4 regions of the Cellulosimicrobium sp. NPDC030954 genome follow, and region 1 is predicted to be linked to each of the others. Evidence: riboswitches for the same ligand, from Rfam matches in the RefSeq annotation. Region 1 holds a riboswitch; each other region holds the start of a gene.

What was found. A riboswitch is a leader RNA that binds a small molecule or an ion and turns the genes downstream of it on or off. The one in region 1 is predicted to bind thiamine pyrophosphate.
Region 2: it holds a riboswitch for thiamine pyrophosphate, as region 1 does, so the genes downstream of both, ACZ402_RS10200 (ECF transporter S component) here and thiD (bifunctional hydroxymethylpyrimidine kinase/phosphomethylpyrimidine kinase) in region 1, are expected to answer to the same signal.
Region 3: it holds a riboswitch for thiamine pyrophosphate, as region 1 does, so the genes downstream of both, ACZ402_RS03640 (FAD-dependent oxidoreductase) here and thiD (bifunctional hydroxymethylpyrimidine kinase/phosphomethylpyrimidine kinase) in region 1, are expected to answer to the same signal.
Region 4: it holds a riboswitch for thiamine pyrophosphate, as region 1 does, so the genes downstream of both, ACZ402_RS12480 (thiamine ABC transporter substrate-binding protein) here and thiD (bifunctional hydroxymethylpyrimidine kinase/phosphomethylpyrimidine kinase) in region 1, are expected to answer to the same signal.

The regions. Positions count from the first base shown of each region.
Region 1 is NZ_JBVIFN010000007.1:221,122-223,920, forward strand. It holds gene ACZ402_RS15260 (SDR family oxidoreductase) at 1-259, shown strand, start outside; gene ACZ402_RS15265 (YceI family protein) at 503-1,177, shown strand; TPP riboswitch at 1,247-1,341, shown strand; gene thiD (bifunctional hydroxymethylpyrimidine kinase/phosphomethylpyrimidine kinase) at 1,334-2,299, shown strand; gene ACZ402_RS15275 (hypothetical protein) at 2,314-2,586, opposite strand; gene ACZ402_RS15280 (quinone oxidoreductase family protein) at 2,583-2,799, opposite strand, start outside.
Region 2 is NZ_JBVIFN010000004.1:92,427-95,225, forward strand. It holds gene ACZ402_RS10195 (ABC transporter ATP-binding protein) at 1-932, opposite strand, end outside; gene ACZ402_RS10200 (ECF transporter S component) at 946-1,671, opposite strand; TPP riboswitch at 1,780-1,899, opposite strand; gene ACZ402_RS10205 (hypothetical protein) at 1,987-2,460, shown strand; gene ACZ402_RS10210 (Rv2578c family radical SAM protein) at 2,492-2,799, shown strand, end outside.
Region 3 is NZ_JBVIFN010000001.1:859,170-861,968, forward strand. It holds gene ACZ402_RS03640 (FAD-dependent oxidoreductase) at 1-1,256, opposite strand, end outside; TPP riboswitch at 1,261-1,340, opposite strand; gene thiE (thiamine phosphate synthase) at 1,392-2,117, shown strand; gene guaA (glutamine-hydrolyzing GMP synthase) at 2,161-2,799, shown strand, end outside.
Region 4 is NZ_JBVIFN010000005.1:226,931-229,729, forward strand. It holds gene ACZ402_RS12470 (ABC transporter permease) at 1-87, opposite strand, end outside; gene ACZ402_RS12475 (ABC transporter ATP-binding protein) at 84-974, opposite strand; TPP riboswitch at 1,151-1,255, shown strand; gene ACZ402_RS12480 (thiamine ABC transporter substrate-binding protein) at 1,338-2,438, shown strand; gene ACZ402_RS12485 (ABC transporter permease) at 2,518-2,799, shown strand, end outside.

The DNA.
Region 1 (2,799 bases):
GGTCATGCACGAGGGTCGCACCGAGTGGACCCCGGTGGAGCGCACGGTCGAGATGGTCGTCGCGATCGCGCGCGGCGAGCTCGACGCGTTCTCGGGAGCGTTCGTGCGCGTGACGCACGACTCCCCGGAGTCGTTGCGCGCCGCGGCCGAGGAGGCCCTCGGCCGCGGGGACGTCCTGCCCGGCCCCGACGCGCGGCGCCTGCGCGTCACGCGCTGGGGCGCGGACGACCCGATGCCGGGAGAGCTCCCGGCCCGCTGACCTCCCACCGGCACGGACGCGACGACCCGCCGCGTCACGGACCCGTCGCACGCCCGACCCGCAGCGCCGCCCGACCCCTCCGGCCGGGCGGCGCTCGTGCGTCCGCGGGTGGCGCGTGCGAGGGGGAGATCACCCGCCATCTGGTTGAAGTTTCACGCACCCATCGGGGATGCTGTGCTGGACACCTGACCAAGTACCGGGCGGACACCGACGTCGCGGCTCGACGACGCCTGGGAGCGACGTATGACGACGGCCCGCCCTGTCCGGCAGTGGAACGGCCTCACCGTTCCCGAGGCCGGCACCTACGCGCTGGACGAGGCGCACAAGCGCATCGGGTTCACCGGGATGCACATGATGGTGTCGCCCGTCCGGGGCGAGTTCACCCGGGCGCGCGCGACCGTCCTGGTCGGCGAGGACCCGCTCGCCTCGGCGGTCTCCGCGACGATCGAGACCGCGAGCCTCACGACGCACCACGAGGAGCGCGACGCGCACCTGCGCAGCCCCGACTTCCTCGACGTCGACGCCTACCCGACGATCGAGTTCCGTAGCACCTCGGTCTGCTGGCAGGGCGAGCAGCAGGACCAGATCCTCGCGTGGGCGCGTCTGCGGAACCGCTCGCCCGAGCGCGCCGAGCTCGCGCCCGAGCGGGTGCAACCCCGGACGGCGCAGGCCGGGCGGTTCCTCGTCGAGGGGCTGCTCACGGTCCGGGGCGTCACGCACCGGACCGTGCTGTCGATGCAGTACGGGGGCGCGCGCCGCGACCCCTACGGCCGCGACATCTTCGGCTTCCACGCCGCGGCCGAGATCGACCGCGAGAGCTTCGGCCTGGTCTGGAACGTGCTGCTCGAGACCGGCGGGTTCCTCGTCGGCAAGAAGATCGGCCTCGAGATCGCGGGGGAGGCGATCCACCAGGCCTGACGCGGTGCGTCGCGTCCGCCGGTCCCCGTGAGACCGGGGGAGGTCGTCCGGCGCGCGGGACGTAGCATGGCGAGCGACACGGGGTGCCCCGACGCGGGGCTGAGATGAGACCCGTCGAACCTGCTCTGGCTCGTACCAGCGAAGGGATGTCCGGCGATGACGCTCGCCCTGCCCCAGCACGACCCCGCACCCCGGCGCGACAGCGCCCGTCGGCCCGCGGGCGGCCGCTCACCCGGCCCGGACGGCGGCCCTGGCGCGCGGCCCTCGCGTCCGCGCGTCCTGTCGATCGCGGGGACCGACCCGACCGGGGGCGCGGGCATCCAGGCGGACCTCAAGTCCTTCGCCGCGCACGGCGCGTACGGCATGGCCGTGACGACGGCGCTCGTCGCGCAGAACACGCACGGCGTCCGCTCCGTGCACGTCCCCGGGCCCGCCTTCCTGCGCGAGCAGCTCGACGCCGTGTCCGACGACGTCGAGATCGACGCCGTGAAGATCGGCATGGTGGCCGACGAGGCCAACGCCCGCGAGATCGGGGCGTGGCTCGACGTGCTCGCGGCCGCGCGGACCGACGCCGGGCTCCAGCGACCCTGGGTCGTCCTCGACCCCGTCATGGTCGCCACGTCGGGGCACCGGCTGCTCGACGCGGGCGCGGAGCAGGCGGTGCGCGACCTCGCGGCCCGGGCCGACGTCGTCACCCCCAACCTGCCCGAGCTGGCCGTCCTCGCGGGCCGCGACGTCGCCACGACCTGGGACGACGCGCTGGCCCAGGCCGCGTCGTACGCGGCGACGAGCGGCGCCGTCGTGCTGCTCAAGGGCGGGCACCTCACCGGCGAGACGTCGCCGGACGCCCTCGTCGTGCCGGCCGCGGTCCCCGGTGCCTCACCCGCGGTCACCACGTTCGACGCGCCCCGCGTCGACACCCCGCACACCCACGGCACGGGGTGCTCGCTCTCCGCGGCGCTCGCGGCCCTGCGCCCGCAGCGCGAGGGCTGGGCGGCGGCCGCGCGCGACGCGAAGGAGTGGCTCACCGGCGCGCTGCGGTCGGGTGCCGCGCTGCAGGTCGGGACGGGCCGGGGCCCGGTCGACCACCTGCACGCCACGTCGCCCGTCGCGCCCGGCTGACCGCGCGGAACGGGTCAGGCGCTCGTCGTCGGCTGCGCGACGGCGCAGTCGTAGCCGGGCGGCCACCAGCGCCAGGTCGCCACGACGTCCTGCGCCGCGACGCCCGCGGGGCGGTCGGCGACGCACGCGTCCGCCTGCTGGCGCAGCCCGACCGTCACCCAGTACACGGCGAGCGCCGCGGCGAGCAGGACGGCGAGGACCGTCACGGCGGGGCGCAGGGCAGGGGAGGGCCCGCCGTCGGACCCGTCCTCCTCGCCAGGCCGCGCGGGCACCCAGTCCCAGCTCACGCGGTGCCCGAGCTCGTGGCCTGCGCCGCTGCGTCGGGGACGAGCAGGACCTTGCCCGTGGTCGCGCGGCCCTCCAGCGCCCGGTGGGCGTCGGCGGCGTCGGCGAGCGGGAACGTGGCGCCGACGCGCACGTGCAGCGTCCCGCCCGCGACCGCGCCGAGGACCTCCGTCGCGCGCTCGACGAGCTCCGCGCGCGTCGCCGTGTGGTCGGCG
Region 2 (2,799 bases), on a different contig from region 1:
GTCACGGCCGGGTCGGTGGTGGGGCGCGCGGGCGAGGACCGCGCGAGGTCGGCCAGCCAGTCGTCGGCCTCGGGGGAGCCGAGCGGCCCCGGGGCGCCCGCCTGCTCGAGGCGGACGGCGAGGGGCAGCCAGCACCCCAGCCCGGCGAGGTCGTGCGCGTGCTCGCGCAGGACGCGGTCGGTGGGGCCGTGCGCGACGACCCTGCCGTCGCGCCCGAGCACCAGGGTCGCGTCCGGCAGCGTGCCCAGGTCGTCCAGGCGGTGCTCGACGAGCACGACCGAGCGGTGCCGCGGCGCGGCGTCGTGACCGTCCCCGGGTCCGGGTCGGCGCGCGAGGCGGGCGACGAGGGCCCCGACGTCGTGGGCGGCGGCGGGGTCCAGCAGCGCGGTGGGCTCGTCGAGGACGAGGAGCTCCGGCTCGGCGACGAGCGCCGCGGCGACCGCGACGCGCTGGGCCTCGCCGCCCGACAGCGCGTGGGTCGGGCGGTCGTGCAGGTGCGCGGCGCCGACGGCGGTGAGCGCCGCGGTCGCGCGGGCGTCCATGCTGCGGGGGTCGGCACCGCGGTTCTCGAGCGCGAACCGCAGCTCCTCGTCCACTCGCGCCAGGCAGAGCTGGTCGCCGGGCCGCTGCTGGACGAGGCCGACGCGGGCGGCGAGCGCGGGCGGAGGCACCTCGCGCGGGTCGGCGCCGGTCACGCGGAGGCCGCCCAGGACGGCGCCCGGGAGGGTGTGCGGGACGACGCCGACGAGCGCGCGCAGGAAGGTCGACTTCCCGCACCCGGAGGGGCCGAGGACCAGCAGGCTCGTCCCGGCCGGGACGGTGACGTCGACGCCGTCGAGCACCCGGGTGCCGTGGTGCCCGAGGTGCACGGTCACGTCGGCGGCTGTGACAGCGTCGGGAACGTCGCGCGCGTGCGCGGTCACGTCAGCCACGTGCGCGGTCGCCTCACCCACGGCGGGCCGCGCCGATCGCGAACGCGTCGAGGGCGCCCGTGCGGGCGAGCGAGTCGCCGAGGAGGCGGGCCGCGAGGCCGCACAGCACGATGCACGACACGACCTGGATCCCGAGCCGGAGCATCGCGTAGTCCTGACCGAGCCAGCCGAAGCGCACGGCGTTGAACGCGAACGTGACGAGCGCGGCGCTCACGCCCGACGCGACGAACACCCACCAGCCGAACCGGCGGTAGCGCGTGAGCGCGAACGGCAGCTCGGCGCCGACGCCCTGGACCAGGCCCACGACGAGCAGCAGCGGCCCCGCGGGGGAGGCGAGGAAGACGACCTCGACGAGCGCGGCGAGGGTCTCGGCGAGGATGCCGACCCCCGGCTTGCGCACGATGTACGTGGCCAGGGGGCCGACGACGATCCACGCGCCCGCGAGGACGTTCGCGGCGAGGTCCGCGAGGGGGCCCATCGCGAGCTGGAGCGGGGCCCAGAGCTGGACGAACGCCCAGTACACGAACCCGAAGACGACGCCGAGGACGGCGATCAGCACCGTCTCGTGCAGCGTCAGCCCGCGACGTGGCGCGGGGCGCCCGGTCGGGCGGACCGCGGGACCGGGCGCCCCGCCGCCCGACACGCCGGGCGACACGCCGGCCGACCCGGCGGGCGGCTGGTCGGTGGGTACGGCGGCGCTCCGGGTCGCCTGCTGCGGGGTGGTGCGGGGCTCGGCCATGCGGGTTCCCTCCGTCGGGCCCCCGGGGCGAGGGGTGCACGACGGCGCGCCACCGCCGGGCCCGCGCGCACGGCACGGCGCGGGCGCGCGGGCACGAGCGCGCAGGGGACGGTGACGTCGGCCCTGCTCCCTTCGCTGGTACGAACCAGATCAGGTTCCACGGGTCTGCAGGAGGGACGGGTGTCCGGCCTGCACTCTCAGCGCTCGTGCGCTCCCCGGGGGCGTTCGGCCCGACCCTAGGCCCTCGGCGCGGCCCGGACAATCCCGGCGTCTCAGCCAGCGGGACGGGCCGTCGGGGCATGAGAGCGTGGCGGCATGACCACGGACAACGACCCTGCGGCGGTCGCCGAGCTCGACCGCCTCGACGAGGCCGTCCGGTCGGCGCCCGCCGGAGACACGACGGCGCAGATCGACCTCTGGCGGCAGGCGGCCCGGCTCGACACCTGGTTCTTCATCGCGCGCGGCCCCGAGGACCGGCCCCGCCCGTACGCGGTGGCCGCCGCCCAGGGGCCGATGATCTGCCTCTACAGCAGCGCCGGCCGCGCGAAGGAGGCCGCGCTGGCCCTCGGGCTCGCCGCAGAGGGCGACGCCGTGCCGCTCCTCGCGGTCCCGGTGCCGGCCGCGATCGACTACCTCGCCTCCTTCGGTGCGGCCGGCGTCGTCGGGGTGACGCTGGACCACCCGCGGATCGGGCACCACGTGCCGCTCGCGAACCTTTCCCTGCTCAAGGCGTGGGTCGCCGGGGACGCGGGGGTAGGCGTCGGGCGGGCGGCCGTCCCCGGGGCTTGACGTCGAATCGAACACCTGTTCGAATGTGCGGGTGAGGTGGGACGGACAGGCGCTCGGCGCGGACGACGGCGCTCTCCCGGGGCTGGAGCGGGCGGGCCTCGTGCGCAGCGTGCGCACGCCCGAGTTCGCGGGCATCACGTTCCACGAGGTGACGGCCAAGAGCGCGCTGTCGAAGGTCCCGGCGATGTCGCGCATGCCGTTCCGCTGGACGGTCAACCCGTACCGCGGCTGCAGCCACGCCTGCTCCTACTGCCTCGCGCCGTCGACGCCGGTGCTGCTCGCCGACGGCACGCAGCGGCCGATCGGCGAGCTGCGCGTCGGCGACGAGATCGTGGGGAC
Region 3 (2,799 bases), on a different contig from region 1:
GCGACCGCGACGGTGGGCTGGAGTGCGGTGCCGGTGAGGCCGGCGACGACCGCGTCGGCGGTGAGCGGCGCGAGGAGGATGCCGTTGCGCCCGTGTCCGGTCGCGAGGTGCAGGCCGGGGACGGCGGTCGGGCCGACGAGCGGCAGGTTGTCCGGGGTCGCGGGCCGCGCACGCGGGGTCACGTCGACGAGCGCGGCCTCGTCGATCCCGGGCAGGAGGGCGCGCGCGTCGCGCAGCAGGGCGAAGACGCCGCCGGCGGTCGCGCGGCGGTCGTCCGGGTTCTCCTCGGTCGTCGCGCCGACGACGACCTCCCGGTGCCCCGCGCAGCCGTGACCCTGCCCGTCGGGTACGGGGTCGCGCGGCACGACGTACACGGGCCGCCCCTGCACGACCCCGCGCACCACGTGCTCCAGCGCGAGGTCCGGCCCGGCGTCGAGGCGCAGCGTCTGCCCCTTGACCGGTCGCGTCGGTACGACGACGCCTGGCACGTCCGCGAGCAGCGCGCCGGACTCCCAGCCCGCCGCGACGACGACGGCACCGGCCGCGTGGAGCCGGCCCCCGTCGTCGTGCACGCCCACGACGCGCCCGGCCGGGTCGACCGCGAGCCGCGTCGCCGACGCCCGCACGACGACGGCGCGCACCCCGGCACGGCCGTCCCCGCCCGCGGGCGCACCCGCCCCGGAGCCCGCGCCGGGGGCGACGTCGAGCGCGCCGAGCAGCGCCGCGTGCGTCGCGCGGGGGTCGACCGCGTGGTCGGCGGGCGCCCACGCCGCGCCCGCGACCCGGGGGCCGAGGTACGGCTCGCGCCGGCGCGCGTCGGCGACGGTGAGCTCGCGCGAGGCCAGGCCGTGCGCCGCGTGGAGGGCGAGGACGCGGCGGAGCAGCGCGAGGTCGTCGGCGTCGTACGCGAGGGTGAGGGTACCTGCGGTGCGCAGCCCGACGTCGGCCCCCGTCGCGGCGCGCAGGTCGGCGGCGAAGCCGGGCCAGGCTCCGGCGGCCGCGAGGTGCAGGCGCAGCGCGTCGTCCTCGCCGAAGTCGGCCTCCGTGACCGGGGCGAGCATGCCGGCGGCGGCGCGCGTCGCGCCGTCGCCCGGCGACGGGTCCAGCACCGTGACCGTCAGACCGGCGCGCGCGGCGCGCCACGCCACGGCGAGCCCCACGATCCCACCGCCCACGACGACGACGTCGCGCGCGCCGTCGGGCACGGCAGGACCGGCTCCCGGCGGGCGGGGCTCGGGACGGACAGGGGTGTGCATGCGCGCTCCCTTCGCTGGCATGACCCAGATCAGGTTCGACGGTCGGCTCCGACGCCCTCTCAGCCCCGTGCGGGGCTCCCGTGCTGTCGGCCACAGTACCCGCGCGGGGGAGCGGGCGCGGCTAGGCTCCGGCGGGTGAGCACCGAGACCTTCGCCACGCCCGCGCACCCCGTCGTGCCGGCACCGGACGACGCGCGCGCCCGCCTCGCCGACGCGCGCCTCTACCTGTGCACCGACGCGCGCGAGGAGCGCGGCGACCTCGAGGACTTCCTGCGGGCGGCGCTCGCGGGCGGGGTCGACGTGGTCCAGCTGCGCGACAAGACGCTCGACGTGGCGCGCGAGCTCGAGCTCCAGGAGCTCGTCGCGCGGGTCGCGGCGGAGCACGGCGCCCTGTGGGCGGTGAACGACCGGGCCGACGTCGCACGGCTCGCGGGCGCGCCCGTCGTCCACATGGGCCAGGGGGACCTGCCGGTGCCTGCGGTGCGCGCCCTGCTGGGCCCGGACCCCGTGCTCGGCCGGTCCACGCACTCGGCCGAGCAGGCGGCCGCGGCCGAGGCCGACCCGGGCGTCGACTACTTCTGCGTGGGCCCGCTGTGGGCGACGCCCACCAAGCCGGGGCGTGCCGCCGTCGGGCTCGACCTGCTGCGCGCGGTCGCCGCGACGCGGCCGGGCACGCCGTGGTTCGCGATCGGCGGGGTGGACCCGGACCGGCTCGACGCGGTGCTCGACGCCGGGGCGGACCGCGTCGTCGTGGTGCGGGCGATCACGCAGGCGCCGGACCCGGAGCGTGCCGCGCGCGCCCTGCGCGAGCGCGTGGCAGGACGAGCCGCCGCGCGAGCGGGCGAGCGCGCCGGCGCCTGAGACGCGTGACGGTCGCCCGCCGCGCGGCGACTATCCTGGAGCGGTGACGTCACCCGCCACCGCTCCCGACACCCCCACCACCGCCGAGGTCGCCGCGACCCCGCGCCCCGTGCTCGTCGTCGACTTCGGCGCCCAGTACGCGCAGCTCATCGCGCGCCGCGTGCGCGAGGCCAAGGTCTACTCCGAGATCGTGCCGCACACGTTCACGGTCGAGCAGATGCTCGCGAAGGACCCGGTCGCGATCATCCTCTCGGGTGGTCCGTCGTCCGTGTACGCGACCGGCGCCCCGTTCGTCGACCCGGCGCTGTTCGAGGCCGGCGTGCCCGTCATGGGCATCTGCTACGGTTTCCAGGCCATGGCGAAGGCGCTCGGCGGCGAGGTGGCCCAGACGGGCCTGCGCGAGTACGGCGGGACCGAGGTCGAGGTGTGCGCCGCGGGCGTGCTGCTCGACGGCACGCCGGAGAACCAGACCACGTGGATGAGCCACGGCGACGCGGTGCACCGCGCGCCCGAGGGGTTCGAGGTCCTCGCGACGTCGGCCGGCTCGCCCGTCGCGGCGTTCGAGAACACCACGCGCCGCCTCTACGGCGTGCAGTGGCACCCCGAGGTCAAGCACTCCGCGCACGGCCAGACCGTGCTGGAGCACTTCCTGTACGACGGCGCCGGGCTGGCCCCGGACTGG
Region 4 (2,799 bases), on a different contig from region 1:
CGCGACGCCGATCGTCACCGCGAGCACGGACAGCACGAGCTGTGCGCCGTGCGCGCGCACGCCGCGCAGCGCGATCCGGCCCATCATCGGACGGCCGCCGGTTCGTGGGTGACCGGTGCGGCGTGCGCGCCCGCCGACGCCGCCGGCGTGAGGGCGCCGAGCGTGTCGAGGACGGCCTGCGGCGTCGGGTCGCGCAGCTCGGTCACGAGGCGCCCGTCCGCGAGGAACAGCACGCGGTGCGCGTACGACGCCGCCGTCGGGTCGTGCGTGACCATGGCGACGGACTGGCCGAGGTCGTCCACCGAGGCGCGCAGGAAGCCGAGCACCTCCGCGGCGGCGCGCGAGTCGAGGTTGCCGGTCGGCTCGTCCGCGAACACGACCGCCGGCCGGGACACGAGCGCCCGCGCGCACGCGACGCGCTGCTGCTGCCCGCCCGAGAGCTCCGCCGGGCGGTGCCCGAGCCGCGGGCGCAGGCCGACGGCGTCGACGACGCGGTCGAACCACGCCCGGTCCACGGGCCGGCGCGCGACGGCGAGCGGGAGCACGATGTTCTCCTCCGCCGTGAGCGTCGGCACGAGGTTGAACGACTGGAAGACGAACCCGATGCGCGTGCGTCGCAGCCGCGTCAGCCGTCGCTCGCTCATCGCCGAGACCGTCTCGCCGTCCACGACGACGGTCCCCGCCGTGGGGGAGTCCAGCCCGGCGAGGCAGTGCATGAGGGTCGACTTGCCCGACCCGGACGGGCCCATGATCGCCGTGAGGCGTCCGCGTTCGAGGTCGACGTCGACGCCGTCCAGGGCGCGGACCGCGGCCTCGCCGCGCCCGTAGGTCTTCACGAGCCCCCGTGCGGTGGCGATCACGGGCCGCTCCGGCGTGGTCCCGGCGGCTCCCGCGGCGTTCTCGGCGTTCTCGGCGTTCTCGGTGGACGTCGCGACGGTCGTCGTCGCACCCGTCATCCCAGGTCTGCTGCTCATCGGTCCTTCCCCTCCTGCGTCGTCGGCCGGGGGCCCCGGTCCGGTCGTCTCGACCCTCCCGCGGGGGTGCGCCCCCGGGCATCGGGGACCGGCCCGGACCCCTCCCTGGTCGGTGCGGCGCCGCTCTCAGGGTTCTCTCAGGGGGATTCCCCAGGGGCGGCCCGGTGTAGGCTCGACGTGAACGACAGGGGAGCTCCTGGAGGAGCTGAGAGTGCGGACCACCGCAGACCCTCGAACCTGATCCGGTTAGCACCGGTGGAGGAAGTCGGGAATCTCGATCACCTGCTCGTGCGGTCTCCCGCGCTCGCCGGAGCACGGGTCGCACGGGTCGGTGGACCCCTCCTGAACGTCCTGGGAGGACACATGCAGCGCACGACCGCCCGCACCCGCCGGAGCACCCTCGTCACGGGCGCGGGCACGACCCTCGCCCTCCTCGCGCTCGCCGCGTGCGGCAGCGGCGACGACGCGACGTCAGGCTCGGGAGGCGACGACGCGTCGTCGGGCGCCGGGGGCACGGTCACCCTGGTCACCCACGACTCCTTCGCCGTGAGCGACGAGGTGCTCGCCGCGTTCGAGGAGGAGAGCGGGCTCACCGTGGAGCAGGTCGCGCCGGGCGACGGCGGCGCGCTCGTCAACCAGCTGATCCTCACCAAGGACTCGCCGCTGGGCGACGTCGTGTTCGGGATCGACAACACGTTCGCCTCGCGCGCGATCGACGAGGGCGTGCTCGCGCCCTACACGCCGGACGGACTGTCCGACTCCGCGGCGCAGTACGCGGTGGGGGACGGGGGAGAGCTGACGCCCGTCGACCTCGGCGACGTCTGCGTCAACGTCGACCACACCTGGTTCGCCGACGCGGGCATCCCCGAGCCGGTGTCGCTCGAGGACCTCGCGAAGCCGGAGTACGAGGACCTCCTCGTCGTGACCAACCCGGCGACGTCGTCGCCCGGCCTCGCGTTCCTCCTCGCGACCGTCGGCGCGTTCGGCGAGGACGGCTGGGAGGACTACTGGGCCGACCTGCGCGCCAACGGCGTGAAGGTCGTCGACGGCTGGTCCGACGCGTACTACGTCGACTTCTCCGGCTCCGAGGGCGCCGGGCCGCGCCCGCTCGTGCTGTCGTACTCGACGTCGCCCGCGTTCACGCTCACCGAGGACGGCTCCGAGTCGACCACGGGTGCGCTGCTCGACACGTGCTTCCGCCAGGTCGAGTACGCGGGCGTGCTCGCGAACGCGAAGAACCCCGAGGGCGCGCAGCAGCTCGTGGACTTCCTCGTGAGCGAGGCGTTCCAGGCCGACGTGCCCGGCCAGATGTACATGTACCCCGCCGACGACTCCGTCGCGCTCCCCGACGGCTGGGCCGAGTTCGCCCCGCTCGCCGACGAGCCCTTCGAGGTCGCGCCCGCCGACATCTCGGCGCACCGTGACGAGTGGATCAAGGCATGGACGGCCACGGTCGTCGACTGACCCGCGTCTCCGGTCCGCCGGCGGGCATGACCAGGGCTTTACCTCGCGAGGTAGAGCCCTGGTCCGCCGAGGTAGAGCCGTGGTGAGGGGCCGCGCGGTCCGGCGGGGCAGCGTCGGGCGCGGGGTGCTGTGGGGGATCGCGGCGGCGGTGCCGCTGCTGTTCCTCGGGGTGTTCTTCGCGTGGCCGGTCGTCACGCTCGTGGCGCGCGGGTTCGTCGGGGACGACGGCGGGCTCGACCTGTCGGGGTTCGCGGAGGTCTTCTCCCAGCCGCGGACGTGGCGGATCCTCGGGCTGACGCTGTGGCAGGCCGTGCTCGGCACGGCGTTCTCCGTGCTGCTCGGCGTGCCCGGGGCGTACGTG